One region of the Adhaeribacter radiodurans genome, then DNA from elsewhere that is predicted to be linked to it. Evidence: riboswitches for the same ligand, from Rfam matches in the RefSeq annotation. Region 1 holds a riboswitch; the other holds the start of a gene.
The links. Region 1 has a riboswitch for S-adenosylmethionine ahead of metH (methionine synthase). Riboswitches for the same ligand answer to the same signal wherever they lie in the genome.
Positions count from the first base shown of each region.

Region 2: another riboswitch for S-adenosylmethionine. It lies ahead of HUW48_RS03020 (O-acetylhomoserine aminocarboxypropyltransferase/cysteine synthase family protein); the one in region 1 lies ahead of metH (methionine synthase).

Region 1 is NZ_CP055153.1:5,862,998-5,870,710, forward strand. It holds gene HUW48_RS23285 (cation diffusion facilitator family transporter) at 1-825, shown strand, start outside; gene HUW48_RS23290 (T9SS type A sorting domain-containing protein) at 1,323-2,756, shown strand; SAM riboswitch class I at 3,056-3,165, shown strand; gene metH (methionine synthase) at 3,264-6,941, shown strand; gene metF (methylenetetrahydrofolate reductase [NAD(P)H]) at 7,048-7,713, shown strand, end outside.
Region 2 is NZ_CP055153.1:598,728-606,440, reverse strand. It holds gene HUW48_RS03045 (hypothetical protein) at 249-455, opposite strand; gene HUW48_RS03040 (hypothetical protein) at 1,009-1,560, shown strand; gene HUW48_RS03035 (nucleoside deaminase) at 1,637-2,083, shown strand; gene HUW48_RS03030 (superoxide dismutase) at 2,153-2,764, shown strand; gene HUW48_RS03025 (NupC/NupG family nucleoside CNT transporter) at 3,013-4,251, shown strand; SAM riboswitch class I at 4,395-4,500, shown strand; gene HUW48_RS03020 (O-acetylhomoserine aminocarboxypropyltransferase/cysteine synthase family protein) at 4,740-6,125, shown strand; gene metX (homoserine O-acetyltransferase MetX) at 6,408-7,436, shown strand; gene HUW48_RS03010 (homoserine dehydrogenase) at 7,540-7,713, shown strand, end outside.

The sequences.
Region 1 (7,713 bases):
GCTAATCTGGGCATGGTAGCTATAAAAGCCTTAGCAGGTTATTTTGGGAATTCGTACGCGCTTATTGCCGATGCCATTGAATCGGCTTCAGATGTGTTTACTTCATTTATTGTTTGGATTGGTTTGCAAGCGGCTTCTAAAAAACCAGATTCTAACCATCCGTACGGCCACGGTAAAGCCGAACCCTTAACAGCTATTGTAGTAGCTTTATCTTTAATTGCAGCGGCTATTTTTATTGCCATCCAAAGCGTGGAACATATTCTTACGCCCCACGTTACGCCGGAACCCTTTACCTTAATTATTTTAGTAATTATTGTTTTAGTAAAGGAAGGCATGTACCGTTATACCAACCGGGTAGGCTCCGAAATAGAAAGTGCGGCGGTAAAAGCGGATGCCTGGCACCACCGCTCCGATGCTATTACTTCTTTAACGGCTGCTATTGGTATTGCTATTGCTTTAATCGGGGGGCCAGGCTACGAAAGCGCCGATGATTGGGCGGCTCTTATTGCCTCAGCGATAATTGTTATAAATGCGTATCGCATTTTTATGCCGGCTTTTACCGAAATCATGGATGCGGCACCTCCTTCTGAGTTTGCGAACGAAGTGCGCCTTATTGCGGCTAAAGTTCCTCAAGTACAAGGCTTAGATAAATGTTTAGTTCGTAAAATGGGCTTCGAGTATTTCGTGGATTTACATATTATTGTAGATGGCGATTTATCGGTACGTGAAGGACACGATATTGCCCACGCGGTAAAAGCCGAAGTTATGCGCCAGAAACCTTCGGTGTACGATGTACTCATTCACGTAGAACCTACCCAGCCCTAAATATTTTTTTCAAACCTACCTTATTTCTAGTACTTTATCCGTTAGCTATTTAGCTACTTGGATTCCTCTAATTCTTACCTCATAGCCCAGGCATAGCTTATTTTCAACCTAAGCTTTTTATATTAAACGGAAGAAATAAATTCCTTGCTTTAAGGTTACTCTACGTTGGCTAACCTGGTGGCAAATAGTAAATAGTGTTTCGATCTTGAATTACAATAAGCACTAATAATTGCTTTTACTAAACTTACCTAACAGGAATAAAAAAGATAACCAGAAAGCATTTTACTTCTTTGTAAATCAACAAGATAAAGTACATTAAGTAAAATCATTACAGACTTTTTTCTTCCTTGGTGCAGTGATTACACTTTTAATTTAGTATTAACCAGAATTATTTTTATTACTGTTTTCTAGTAAAGGTCTTGGTGTTGACTAAGAGGGAAGCAGTTTTATTTTATTAATAGTAACAAGGCACTACTATCTCTAAATTTTACTAAATTATGGCTGCTACTTTCCGCTTTTTATCAGGTTGTTTGCTGTTATTTTTCCTGGTGGTTCTACCCGCCAAGGCTACGCATTTATTGGGTGGTCAGCTTACCTATCAAGCCGATACTACGGCTGGAGCTAACCCGCTCCGCTATTTCTTTAAGTTGGTAACTTTTACTGACAGGAATAGTCAGGCAAACGAACCGGCGGCTACCTTGTATTTAGGCGATGGAATTAAAATTACTTCCGCCCGAACAAGTAAAATCGCGATCTCTAATTCCTGTGGTTCTATTTATCAAAATTTGTATTTCTTTGAATATACTTTTTCCGGACCAGGCACCTTTACAGCAGTTTACTATTCCCCTAGCCGTACCAATAATATAGTTAATCTTACTAATTCTGATCAGCAAGCTTTAACCATTAAAGCGCAGTTCTCAATCGATCCGTTTGATGTTACAAACCATTCACAGCTTTTTATCATGGGTATGATTCCGTGCGCGGTGCAAAATCAAACGTTCCGGCACAGTTTGGCTACCTTTGATTTAGATGGTGATAGCTTAGTATACGAACTTATAACTCCTTTAAGTGGCGCTTTAAACGACAATGGCATTGGCCTAATACAAAATGTAAAAGGCTACACCTTACCACCGCAAGTAAGTATTAACGCAAAAACCGGCGAATTTATCTGGGACAAACCGGAGCAATTAGGAAGATACAGTTTTGCGGTGCGTGTAAACGAATACCGGAACAAACTCCTGGTGGGCACCATTATGCGCGATTTTATTATTAACGTTACTCCCGCCCCGGATAATTTCACTCATTCCTTCTCCATCGAAAACCGTTCGGAATTATCTATTACCGATGAAAACCAGATCTTTCTTACTGCTGGGCAGCCTATTAAAATAAAAGTAAAATACAAAACTACCGGCCAGGCAAAAAACCTGTATGCTTACTCCGAGTTATTTTTTGATTCTGCCTCTATACCAATGGACACCATTGCTACGGAAGATGGTATTTTAGCTGAAATAACCTTAAACCCCGAAGAATCGTGGGGACGAAGCCAGCCGTATATATTAGTTTTACGCGGTATTTCCGAAGTAAATGGCATTTTAATCCAGCAAGATTTTACCCTTACTCTGGTAGCTACACCCCCATTAGTAAGCGGCGGCCTTGGGGAAGGCCCTGGCATCTCTGACCCAGGCACAGGTGAGTTGTTTACGGCTTATCCTAATCCGGCCCGGGACTTTGTTTGGGTAAAGAATAAACTCGAGGTACCCCGGGTGCAGTACCGGCTGTATAATGCCCTGCAACAGGTTATCCTGCAAACCAAATTAAACGCCGGCAATACCCGCATTAAACTACCGCCCGTTACCACCGGAATTTATTTTTACCGGATTTTAGCTGACAATGGTAAGGTACTGCAAAGCGGCAAGTTACTTATTGAGTAAATTATTATGCCAGCTTCCTGAAAATAAGCCTCGAATTACGATAGCCTCTTTTATTGATTCGGGGCTTATTTCCTCTATTTTACAAACAGATTGAATAGCATTCCGGGTTTGTCCAATCTCATCTAAGTTTAACCTTTTACCTGGTAGCATAATTAAAAAAATCAAAAGTCTGATGCGGTTGTTAATTTGTTAATATTAGCCTGATATTTAAATTTTTCACAAGAATATACCTTAAGCTCCTATTATTTATAAATACATCTGGTATTTGCACAATAAAAATCAGCGTGTTATCTTTGCCAAACTTATCAAGAAAGACGGAGGGACTTGGCCCGTTGATGTCTTAGCAACCCTGGCTGGCAGGGTGCTACTTCCAGCCCCGAACGGTGCACACCGTGGGGGAAGATGAGGGTAGAAAAGGCTTTCCGCCTGAAAAACTCAGCTCAAAACTCTTGATAAGCAAAAAATTACGCCCTCCAGAAGGGTTAATCTTTTTTTGCTTATAACACGATGACACGCATAGAAGAAGAAGTTAAAAAACGCATCCTGGTGCTGGATGGCGCTATGGGTACGCAAATTCAAGGCTACCAACTCACCGAAGAAGATTACCGCGGCGAACGTTTCCGGGATTTCCCGCACGACCTGAAAGGCAATAACGATTTACTATCCATTACCCGGCCCGATATCATCCGGGAGATACACGCTAATTACTTTGCCGCCGGCGCCGATATTGCCGAAACCAATACCTTTAGTTCTACTACCGTGGGTATGGCCGATTACCACATGGAAGACCTAGTGTACGAACTCAATTACGAGTCGGCTAGAATTGCCCGGGAAGTAGCCGATGAATATACCGCGCAAAATCCGGACAAGCCGCGCTTTGTGGCTGGTTCTATTGGCCCGACCAACCGCACGGCCAGCATGTCGCCGGACGTAAATAACCCGGCTTTCAGGGCTATTACTTACGACGAATTAGTAGAAGCCTACACTGGCCAGATAGAAGGCTTGGTAGACGGGGGTGTTGATGCTTTGTTAGTAGAAACTATTTTTGATACACTCAACGCGAAAGCGGCGCTGTTTGCCATTGACCAATACTCGCAACGTACCGGTAAACGCATTCCGATTATGGTATCGGGTACGATTACCGATGCCAGCGGCCGGACTTTATCAGGTCAAACGGTAGAAGCATTTTTATTCTCCATCTCGCATTTACCTTTATTGAGTGTAGGCTTAAACTGCGCTTTAGGGGCCAAACAATTACGGTCGCACTTACAAACCTTGGCTAAAGAAGCTAAATTTTACGTGAGTGCGCACCCAAATGCTGGTTTACCAAATGCTTTTGGCGAGTACGACGAAACGCCGGAGCAAATGGCCGCGCATATTCATGACTTTCTGGAAAATAATTTTGTAAATATCATTGGTGGTTGTTGTGGCACCTCGCCGGCACACATTAAAGCTATTGCTCAGGAAGCCGCTAAATACCCACCCCGCGCCATTCCGCAATTGCCGCCCTTGCCTAAACTCAGCGGTCTGGAACCACTCACTATTTTTGAAGGCTCTACCTTTGTAAATATTGGCGAACGCACCAACGTAACTGGTTCCAAGAAATTTGCCCGTTTAATTCTGAACGAGCAATACGAAGAAGCTTTGGCCATTGCCCGCGAACAAGTTGAAAATGGCGCTCAGATTATTGACGTGAACATGGACGAAGGCATGCTCGATTCGGAGAAAGCCATGGTTCATTTTTTAAATTTAATTGCCTCCGAGCCCGATATTTCCCGCGTCCCCATCATGATTGACTCCTCCAAATGGAGTGTAATTGAAGCGGGTTTAAAATGCGTGCAAGGTAAAGGCATTGTTAACTCCATCAGCTTAAAAGAAGGCGAAGAAAAATTTAAAGAAGTTGCCCGCAAAGTTTTGAGTTACGGCGCCGCCGTGGTGGTAATGGCTTTCGACGAACAAGGTCAGGCTGACAATTACGAACGCCGCATCGAAATTTGCCAGCGCGCTTACAACATACTCACCCAAGACGTGGGCTTCCCGGCCGAAGACATCATCTTCGACCCCAATATACTCACCGTGGCTACGGGCATGGAGGAGCACAACAATTACGCCATCGACTTTATTAATGCTACCCGTTGGATAAAAGAAAATTTACCGGGCGTACGAGTAAGCGGTGGAGTAAGTAACGTTTCCTTCTCCTTCCGGGGTAATGATCTGGTGCGCGAAGCGATTCACACGGTATTTTTATACCACGCTATTAAAGCGGGCTTGGACATGGGCATTGTGAACGCCGGCCAGATTGAAGTGTATGAAGAAATTCCGAAAGACCTGCTTCAGTTAGTAGAAGATGTATTGTTTAATCGCCGGCCCGATGCCACTGAGCGTTTAATTGAACACGCCGAAAAAGTAAAAAACAAAGGCAAAGAAATTGTAAAGGACGAAGCCTGGCGCAACGCTCCTGTGCAGGAACGTTTAACGCACTCGCTGGTAAAAGGTATTACCGATTACATTGATATTGATATTGAAGAAGCGCGTCAACAATACGCTCGTCCTTTGGAAGTAATCGAAGGCCCGTTAATGGCAGGTATGAACGTGGTTGGGGATTTATTTGGGGCAGGTAAAATGTTTTTGCCACAGGTAGTAAAAAGTGCCCGTGTAATGAAAAAAGCAGTGGCCTACCTCCTGCCCTACATTGAAGCCGCCAAACAACCCGGCGACGAAAGTAAGAATGCCGGTAAAGTATTACTGGCTACGGTAAAAGGCGACGTACACGACATCGGAAAGAACATTGTAGGTGTGGTGTTGGCTTGTAATAACTACGAAATCGTGGATTTAGGCGTCATGGTATCCTGCGATAAAATTTTGCAGACGGCTATCGATATTAACGCGGACATTATTGGTTTAAGCGGTTTAATTACGCCTTCGTTGGACGAAATGGTGTTCGTAGCCAAAGAAATGGAACGACTGAATTTTAAAACACCGCTCATTATTGGCGGCGCTACCACTTCGCGGGCGCACACGGCCGTTAAAATTGATCAGAATTACAGTGGACCGGTAGTACACGTACTGGACGCATCGCGCACGGTACCCGTAGTAGGGAACCTGTTGCAACCCGAACAAAAAGAAGCCTACGCTAAAAATGTAAAGGCTGAATACGAAGTACTGCGCGACAGCTACCTGAACCGCAAGAAAGACAAGCAGTTTGTGACGTTGTCCGAAGCCCGCGCTAACAAGTTTCCGATTGAATGGCGCGCCGAAGACGTGTACACGCCTAAAGTACTGGGCACTCAGGTTTTTACCGATTATCCGCTCAACGAAATTGTAAATTACATCGACTGGACGCCGTTTTTCCAGGCATGGGAACTGCACGGAAAATATCCTAAAATTCTCTCGGACGAAGTAGTAGGAGCTGAAGCCGTGCGGGTTTTCGAAGATGCGCAGGTACTGCTTAAAAAAGTAGTAAAAGAAAAATTATTGCAAGCCAATGCTGTAGTTGGCATTTACCCGGCAAATTCCGTTAACGACGACGATATTGAAGTGTATACCGATGAAAGCCGGGAACTAAGCCAGGTAACTTTCCGGACTTTACGGCAGCAAGGCAAGAAGGGCGGCAGCGTAGCCAATTTAGCGCTTGCTGATTTTATTGCTCCGAAAGAAAGCGGATTAAACGATTACATAGGTGGCTTTGCGGTAACAACTGGACTCGGTATCGACAAATTGATTGCCCAATACGAAGCCGACCACGATGACTACAATAGCATCATGATTAAAGCCTTGGCCGACCGTTTGGCCGAAGCGTTCGCCGAGTTAATGCACGAAAAAGTACGGAAAGAATTGTGGGGTTACGCCCCGCAGGAACAATTGACCAACGATGAGTTAATTGCTGAAGAATATCAGGGTATTCGTCCGGCACCCGGTTACCCGGCCTGCCCCGAGCACAGCGAAAAGCTTACCTTATTTGAACTGCTGCAAGCCGAAAAACATACCGGCATTACCTTAACCGAAAGCATGGCCATGTACCCAACTGCGGCAGTATCTGGCATGTATTTTTCGCACCCGAAAGCGCGTTATTTTGGCTTAGGTAAAATAGATAAAGACCAGGCCGAAGATTACGCCAAGCGCAAAAACATGACTTTAAGTGAAGCCGAACGCTGGCTGGCGCCTAACTTGGGGTACGATAATTAAATAAATTAAAAATTGGGAATTAGAAATTAGAATTGCTGGAAGATTGTTACTATAACAACAATTTAGGCCATTCTTAATTTCTAATGCCCGATTCCTAATTCCCGACATGAAAGTAACCGAACATATAGCAAACGCGAAAAAAACGCTTTTTTCTTTTGAGATTTTACCGCCGGTAAAAGGTACCAGCATTCAGTCTATTTACAACGGCATCGATCCGCTCATGGAGTTTAAGCCGCCGTTTATTAACGTTACCTATCACCGCGAAGAATACGTGTTTAAAGAACGGGAAAATGGCTTGCTCGAAAAGATTAGTATTCGCAAACGGCCGGGTACCGTTGGTATTTGCTCCGCTATTATGCACAAATACAATGTAGATGCCGTGCCGCATATTATTTGCGGGGGTTTCAGCAAAGAAGAAACTGAAAACGCTTTAATGGACCTTAACTTTCTGGGCATTGATAACGTGCTGGTATTACGCGGTGATTCCATTAAAACCGAAACCCAGTTCCGGCCGCACCCCGATGGCCATGCGTACGCCTCTGAACTACTAAAACAAGTATGTAACCTAAACCAAGGCCTTTACCTCGACGAAGATATTGCGAACCCGGTTCCTACAAATTTTTGCGCCGGAGTAGCCGGTTACCCCGAAAAGCACAGCGAAGCCCCCAATCTGGAAATCGACTTAAAATTTTTAAAAATGAAAGTAGACATGGGCGCCCAGTACATCATCACACAAATGTTTTTCGATAATCAAAAGTATGTCAACTTTGTA
Region 2 (7,713 bases), 1.5 Mb from region 1:
CAGGACTTTAGATAAGTATACTAGGTAAAAGCCCTGAAATGAATAAGTGTAAAACGAATTTTGGGATGATCTCACCCAGAATAGCTTTTGCTGTATTAATTCGTTTTATATGTAAAAGAAAGAGAGTTTGCTTGGCTAAAACACAGCTAGAATACGCGTATAAACCTGAATTTACTTTAATGCAGGAACAAAGATCCTAAAAAGTTTTATTCAGGAGATATACGAAATAGGCCGATTGGCACTTACTGTTATTTTAAAGTAGCGATTCTGCCAGAAGCGGCTTTGTATTGTTCGTACTCCGGAGAGGAAGCATAGATATTCGCTTTCTTAGCTACTTTCTTTTCTTCGGAGTTGTAGTTTAAAATAAATAGCAGACTTATAAAAGCAATAATATGAAACAACAAAGAGCTTAAACTATAAAGTTCTTTTCTTCGTTTGGCACTCAATTTTTTCATAGCAAACAACCGCAAATAAAACTTAAGATATCAACGTCAAGACCCTCCCCATGCATACTTAGTTGCACGTCCGAAAAATTTATTTACTTTTTTCTTCTACACAATTCCTAAATACTGTTCTTAAGAAAAAAAGTTTAACTCGTTTACCCAAGAAGCCAAAGGTAACATTTGAATTTAAATAGAACTAGATAAATTTAACAATTCTCTAATAATTTAGTCTGATTACAAGTAAGAATTAAGTATTTAAGCTGTTTAGGTTAAAAAAACAGAATAAATACGTACTTATTAAGCTTATCTCCTGACACCTTAGCTAAAAAATAAAGAAAGGTTACCTGGCAAAAAGTAGTCCCAATGGTATAACAACCCCAATTTTTGAAGCAACTAACCTTACAATCTTTTTGTTATAAGTAGTTGGTCTATTAAAATAACAATAATAATTAACCAAGAATTTTCAATCCATTTCTATACTTTAAACTACCTTCGTTGAAGTATTTAGTAAAAATAGTTGGCAATTAACCAGAACTTATTTTGCCTTTTTATTTTGCAAACATTTATGAAATATCTCTTTCTTTCTTTAACATTAGTTTTTGGGCTAAGCAGCTTTGGGCCTGGCAGGTTAAAACCAATTAAGATTACTAAAAATATTACTACCTCTTTGCCCGCTGATTTTGGGGTTATGCCAGACGAATTGATTGCATCGAGGTATCCGGCGCAACGGAAACCTATTGCAGCTTATACCGGAGCCAACGGCTTAGTTGATTTAGTGGTTACAGAAAAACCTTCTACTTTCGCGAAGAAAGACATACCGTTGCTTCAAAAGTTTTATAAACCCGCCATTTTAAGTATGTATTCGGAGGTACAATTTATCCGGGAGGAAGTAACTACTCTTAATGGCCATGAATTTTTGGTTTTTGAGTTTGTATCGTCAGTAAAGGATGATGACAAGAAAAAAAATAAATTAGCTCCTATCCAGAAATACACGATTGTTCAATACGCAATTGAAAACGATAAGCTGCTGATTTTTACTTTTAATTGTCCGGCAAATTTAAAACCCGAATGGCAAGCTACCGCTAATAAAATAATGCGTTCCATTAAAATTAGCTAAAAATAACAGAACAAATCGGGCTAAAGGCAGTTAAAGTTATCTGACTTCATATTTTATTTTATTAATTATAACCCACGTGCTTTCAGTACTCAGCGACGAACATTTTATGAAAGAGGCGTACAAACAAGCATTGTACGCTTTAGAAGAAGGCGAGCTTCCTATTGGCGCAGTAGTGGTTAGCCAAAACAAAATAATTGCCCGGGCCTACAATCAAACCGAAAAGTTAAACGATGTAACCGCCCATGCCGAGATACTGGCTATTACAGCGGCAGAAAATTACTTAGGTAATAAATACTTGCACGAATGCACCCTGTACGTAACCGTAGAACCTTGTGTTATGTGCGCGGGAGCAAGCTATTGGGCGCAATTAAAACGATTGGTATATGCTACAGCTGATCCGAAGCGAGGCTTCCGGCGTTTTGGGAGTACTTTATTGCACCCGAAAACGGAAATGGAAAGCGGTATTCTGGCGCACGAATGCTCGGAACTGCTCCGGGAGTTTTTTTTGAATAAACGAAATTAGCGGCTATCTTTGGCTGCTTTTGCTGGTATTATACATACTTGAATATCTAACCTTTAAAACTATAAAACTATGGCTTTCGAACTCCCTCAATTACCTTATGCTTACGATGCCCTGGAACCACATATCGACCGGCAAACCATGGAAATTCATCATACTAAGCATCACCAGGCGTATACTACCAACTTAAACAATGCCATTCAGGGTACCGATTTGGAAGGAAAATCCATTGAAGAAATCCTGCAAAATATTGGTAATGCTCCAGCGGCAGTGCGCAATAATGGTGGTGGTTACTACAACCATAATTTGTTCTGGACCATTCTGGCTCCTAATGCCGGCGGCGAGCCCACCGGGCCAATTGCCGATGCAATTACCAGTTCTTTTGGCTCCTACGAAAAATTTAAAGACGAATTTACGAAAGCGGCTACTACCCGATTTGGTTCGGGTTGGGCTTGGCTGTGCCAAATGGAAGGTGGCAACTTACAAATTTGCTCTACCGCCAACCAAGATAACCCACTTATGGATGTCGAAAAAAATTGCGGCGGTTTTCCTTTATTAGGTTTAGACGTTTGGGAACACGCTTACTATTTAAAATACCAAAATCGTCGGCCTGAGTATATTACTGCTTTCTTTAACCTGATTAATTGGGACGAAGTAAACCGCCGGTTCTCACAAGCTAGCTAATTAACTTTTTTATATTTTTAAGGGCTTCGGTTATTTAACCGAAGCCCTTTCTTTTTTATGCGTTTAATCAAAGTAAGTTTAAGAATTTTCAAATTAACTTAGCAAAACTTAAAAACTCACATTTAAAATTAACTTAACTTTACCTGTTCAAATCACCCAAACAATTCTGTTCCGCGTAGAACAACCTGCCAGGTGAAAAACACAATTATCTTATTCTAACACCATATGATTTACACCTTTACTTTTTTATGGAGCGATTTACGGGGTTGATTGGGATAGTACTTATTTTAGGTTTAGCGTTCCTACTATCCAATAACCGCAAGGCCATTAATTACCGGTTGGTAGGAGTTGGTTTATTACTGCAATTTGGGCTAGCCATTTTTATTTTAAAAACCGATACTGGCAAAGCTATTTTTGGCTACGTAGGTCACAGCATCGAGAGATTATTGAGCCTTGCGCAGAAAGGTTCAGAATTTGTGTTTGGCGCATTAGTAAACAAAGAGGTACTCGAAAAAGCTTTTGGGATAGGCAACGGTCATATATTTTTCTTTAATGTTATTCCAACTATCATTTTTGTGGCGGTTCTGGTAAATATTGCCTACCATATTGGTTTGATGCAGATAATAGTATCTGCTATGGCCAAGGCCGTGCATTGGGCCATGGGCGTTAGCGGTGCCGAAGCGGTATCGAACGTGGCAAGTGCTTTTGTGGGCCAGGTAGAAGCACAGATTATGATTAAACCTTACCTTAAAGGTATGACCAATTCGGAGCTAATGGCCTCAATGGCGGGCTCGTTTGCTTGTATTGCGGGTGGAGTTATGGCTACTTATATTTCTTTTGGTGTACCTGCGCCTTATTTACTGGCGGCTAGTTTAATGGCTGCCCCGGGAGCTTTGGTAATAGCTAAAATTGTTTACCCCGAAACCGAACAATCCGAGACGAAAGGCATTGTAAAGCTCGAAGTAAAAAAAACACACACCAACATTATAGATGCTATTGCCGCTGGGGCTTCGGATGGTTTAAAAGTAGGCTTAAATGTAACCGCCATGCTAATCGGGTTTATTGCCTTAATAGCCTTAATTGATGTTTTACTCGGCAAACTGGGTCCGCTTATTCAGGTACCTGCTCTTAGTTTAAATTTATTATTGGGGAAACTCTTTGCCGTATTTGCCTGGGCCATGGGTGTACCAGGCAAAGATGTGGAAACGGCCGGAGCATTAATGGGTACTAAAATGGTGGTAAACGAATTTGTAGCTTACCTGGATTTAGTAAAAATTAAAGAAACCCTGCATCCTAAAACTCTTCTTATTACCAGTTTTGCCCTTTGCGGATTTGCTAATTTTTCATCTATTGCTATTCAGGTGGGCGGTATTGGCGAATTGGCTCCTTCGCGCCGGGCCGATTTAGCAAAACTAGGATTTAAAGCCCTTATCTGCGGTACCTTGGCCTCTTATCTTTCAGCTACCTTGGCGGGTTTACTAATTTAATTTTTTAAATGTTCGGTCTGAATAAAGTACCAAACTCAATTCCTGTGACTGCCTGTTAGTTGCAAAAATACTCCGGTAAATTTGGAAATATCTCCAAACCTATACTTAATTTGCAACATCAAACCCTGTTACCAAACAGAATTGATTTATAAAGAAGAGGCGAGAGAATAGGCTCCCTGACCCTCTGGCAACCATCAGCCTTTGTTGAAAGGTGCCAATTCCTATCCCGATGTAGGGGAAATATAAATTAATTTTATATGAAATACACTAAATACCTTTCTGGGTCTACTATTGTGCAGCCTTCTGCTGTTCTGCCAAGTTTTTTACGTTCTATATGGCCTGTAACTTTTGGTTGTTGTAGCTGTTAAGCTATTTTCGTTTCCCGCATTTTTACTTTTTTATAATTCGTTTTTTAATCCGGGAAGTACCGCGAATACTAATCTGTTTTATCTTGCTGCTATTATTTTTTAAACTTCAACCTTAAGCTTATGTCTGCTCCAAATTTAAAATTTGAAACCTTACAATTACATGCCGGCCAAGAAGTCGATCCAACCACTGGTTCCCGCGCGGTACCTTTATACCAAACTACGTCTTACGTGTTTAATAGCGCGGAGCACGGAGCTAATTTATTTGCCCTGAAAGAATTCGGGAATATTTATACCCGGCTTATGAACCCTACTACCGATGTGTTTGAAAAGCGCATGGCGGCATTAGAAGGGGGTGTAGCCGCTCTGGCAGTAGCTTCGGGGCAGGCTTCGCAGTTTATTGCTTTAAATAATATATTACAAGCCGGCGACAATTTTGTGAGCACCTCGTTTTTATACGGTGGTACCTACAACCAATTTAAAGTAGCTTTTAAACGCCTTGGTGTAGAAGTACGCTTTGCCGACGGCGACAATCCGGAGAGTTTTGAAAAACTAATTGATGATAAAACTAAAGCACTTTACTTGGAAACAATTGGTAACCCAGGCTTTAATATTCCGGATTTTGAAGCCATTGCCGCTCTTGCCGAAAAACACAACCTACCTTTAATTGTAGATAATACTTTTGGCGCCGGTGGATATCTTTTTAGGCCGTTAGAACACGGCGCCCACATTGTAGTTGAATCAGCCACGAAGTGGATTGGTGGCCACGGTACCAGCATTGGCGGGGTAATAATAGATGGCGGTAAATACGATTTTAATAATGGCAAATATCCACAATTCTCTGAACCAGCCGAAGGCTATCACGGCTTGGTATTTGGCGATGTATTTGGCCCGAATGGTCCGTTTGGCAATATTCAGTTTATTATTCGCGCCCGCGTAGAAGGGCTTCGTGATTTTGGTCCGGCTATTAGTCCGTTTAACTCGTTTTTACTATTACAAGGCTTAGAAACCTTATCGTTGCGGGTAGAGCGTCATTCACAAAATGCACAGGAACTAGCGCAATGGTTGGAACAACATCCTCTCGTTGATAGTGTAAATTATCCGGGTTTACCCAGCAGTTCTTACCACGAATTAGCTAAAAAATATTTAAAAAGAGGCTTTGGAGGTATGTTGTCGTTCAATATAAAAGGCGATAAAGAAAGCGCTACCCGGTTTATTGATAATTTAAAACTTACCAGCCACCTGGCCAACGTAGGCGATGCCAAAACGCTTATTATTCAACCGGCAGCTACTACCCATCAGCAATTATCCGAGGTAGAACAAAAAGCCGCCGGTGTTTCCCCAACCTTTTTGCGGGTATCGGTAGGTATTGAACACATTGATGATATTAAAGCGGACTTTGAGCAAGCTTTTGCCCAGGTAAATACTTCTGGTGGGTCTGGTGGCTCAAATACAGATGCTACTAGCCCCGGTTCAGAAATTACCGAGAAGATTATAGAATCTGTTTAATTAACTTAGCCGGCTATTTTCTTTAACCAGGCAATAGCCGGCTAAAAAATCTTTACCCGGCAGGATTATAGGAAGTGTAAGTTGGTAATAGAAATTAATCCGCTATAGTTTATCTATCTATTTTTAAGAATTAACAGTGAAAAAATATAAAGACTCAAAATTACCTCTGTTTTGTTGTTGCAGCAATTTCTGCTGTTGCCATAACAACGGGTGGGCGGCGCAGGAGTGGAATTTCCTGACTGTAAATTTGGTTTTTGTATCTTTGCGGAAATAACACAACGCATGAGTCAGGAAATTTTACATTGCCCACAGCCTTTTTTACTCGAATGTGGGAAAACGTTACCTCAGCTTCAGATTACTTATCATACTTACGGTACGCTAAATGCCGAAAGAAATAATGTTATTTGGGTATGTCATGCGCTTACGGCCAATGCGGATGTGTTTGATTGGTGGAAAGGCTTATTCGGAACCAATTTTTTATTTAATCCGGAAGAACATTTTATTATTTGCGCGAACATCTTAGGTTCCTGCTACGGTACCACCGGTCCACTTTCTGAAAACCCTGAATCGGGTGAGGCTTATTTTCAGTCCTTCCCAGATATTTCTATTCGCGACATGGTGGCCGCTCACGAAATTTTACGGCAACATCTGGGCATTTCTAAAATTAATATTTTAATTGGTGGTTCTCTGGGGGGGCAACAAGCCTTGGAATGGGCAATTCTGCAACCCGGAATTGTTCAGCATTTACTAATAGTAGCTACCAACGCGTTTCATTCGCCGTGGGGCATTGCCTTTAACGAAGCCCAACGCATGGCCATTCGCGCCGATCATACCTATCATTTGAACGTGCCGGATGGAGGCCGAAAAGGTTTAAAAGCTGCCCGGGCCATTGCTTTACTCAGTTATCGTACTTACGATACGTACTCTAAAACGCAACGCGAAACAGATTTAAATAGAACCGATAATTTTAACGCCAGTTCCTACCAAAATTACCAGGGCGAAAAATTAGTTAATCGTTTTGATGCGTATTCTTACATCTCGCTCAGTAAAACCATGGATTCGCACAATGTAGGGCGGCATCGCGGCAGCGTAGAAAGTGCTTTACAACAGGTAAAAGCCAAAACTTTAGTAATAGGAATAAGTTCCGATATCTTGTTCCCAACATCAGAGCAGCGGTATCTGGCTCAACATATCCCGGGAGCAATCTATCAGGAAATTGATTCTTTTTACGGGCACGATGGATTTTTAATTGAAACCGAAAAATTAACGCAGCTTATTGAGACGTTTCTGGCCGTACCAGTAGCGAAATAAATTTTTGCAAGATATTGGTTTCCATTAATTTTGCATTCTAATTAGTACCACAACGTTATACCGGCTGTGAAAACTTCAGCCAAAAACGTGTTATTTATTACTTATGACTAAGATTCAGAAAATAGGTTTGTTTGGGTTTGGCTGCGTAGGACAGGGGTTATATGATGTATTGGAAAACAGCCGCGGTATTAAAGCCAGCATTGAGAAAATATGTGTAAAAGACCGCACTAAAAAGCGTAAGTTACCTACTTCCTACTTTACGTTCGAAAAAGATGAT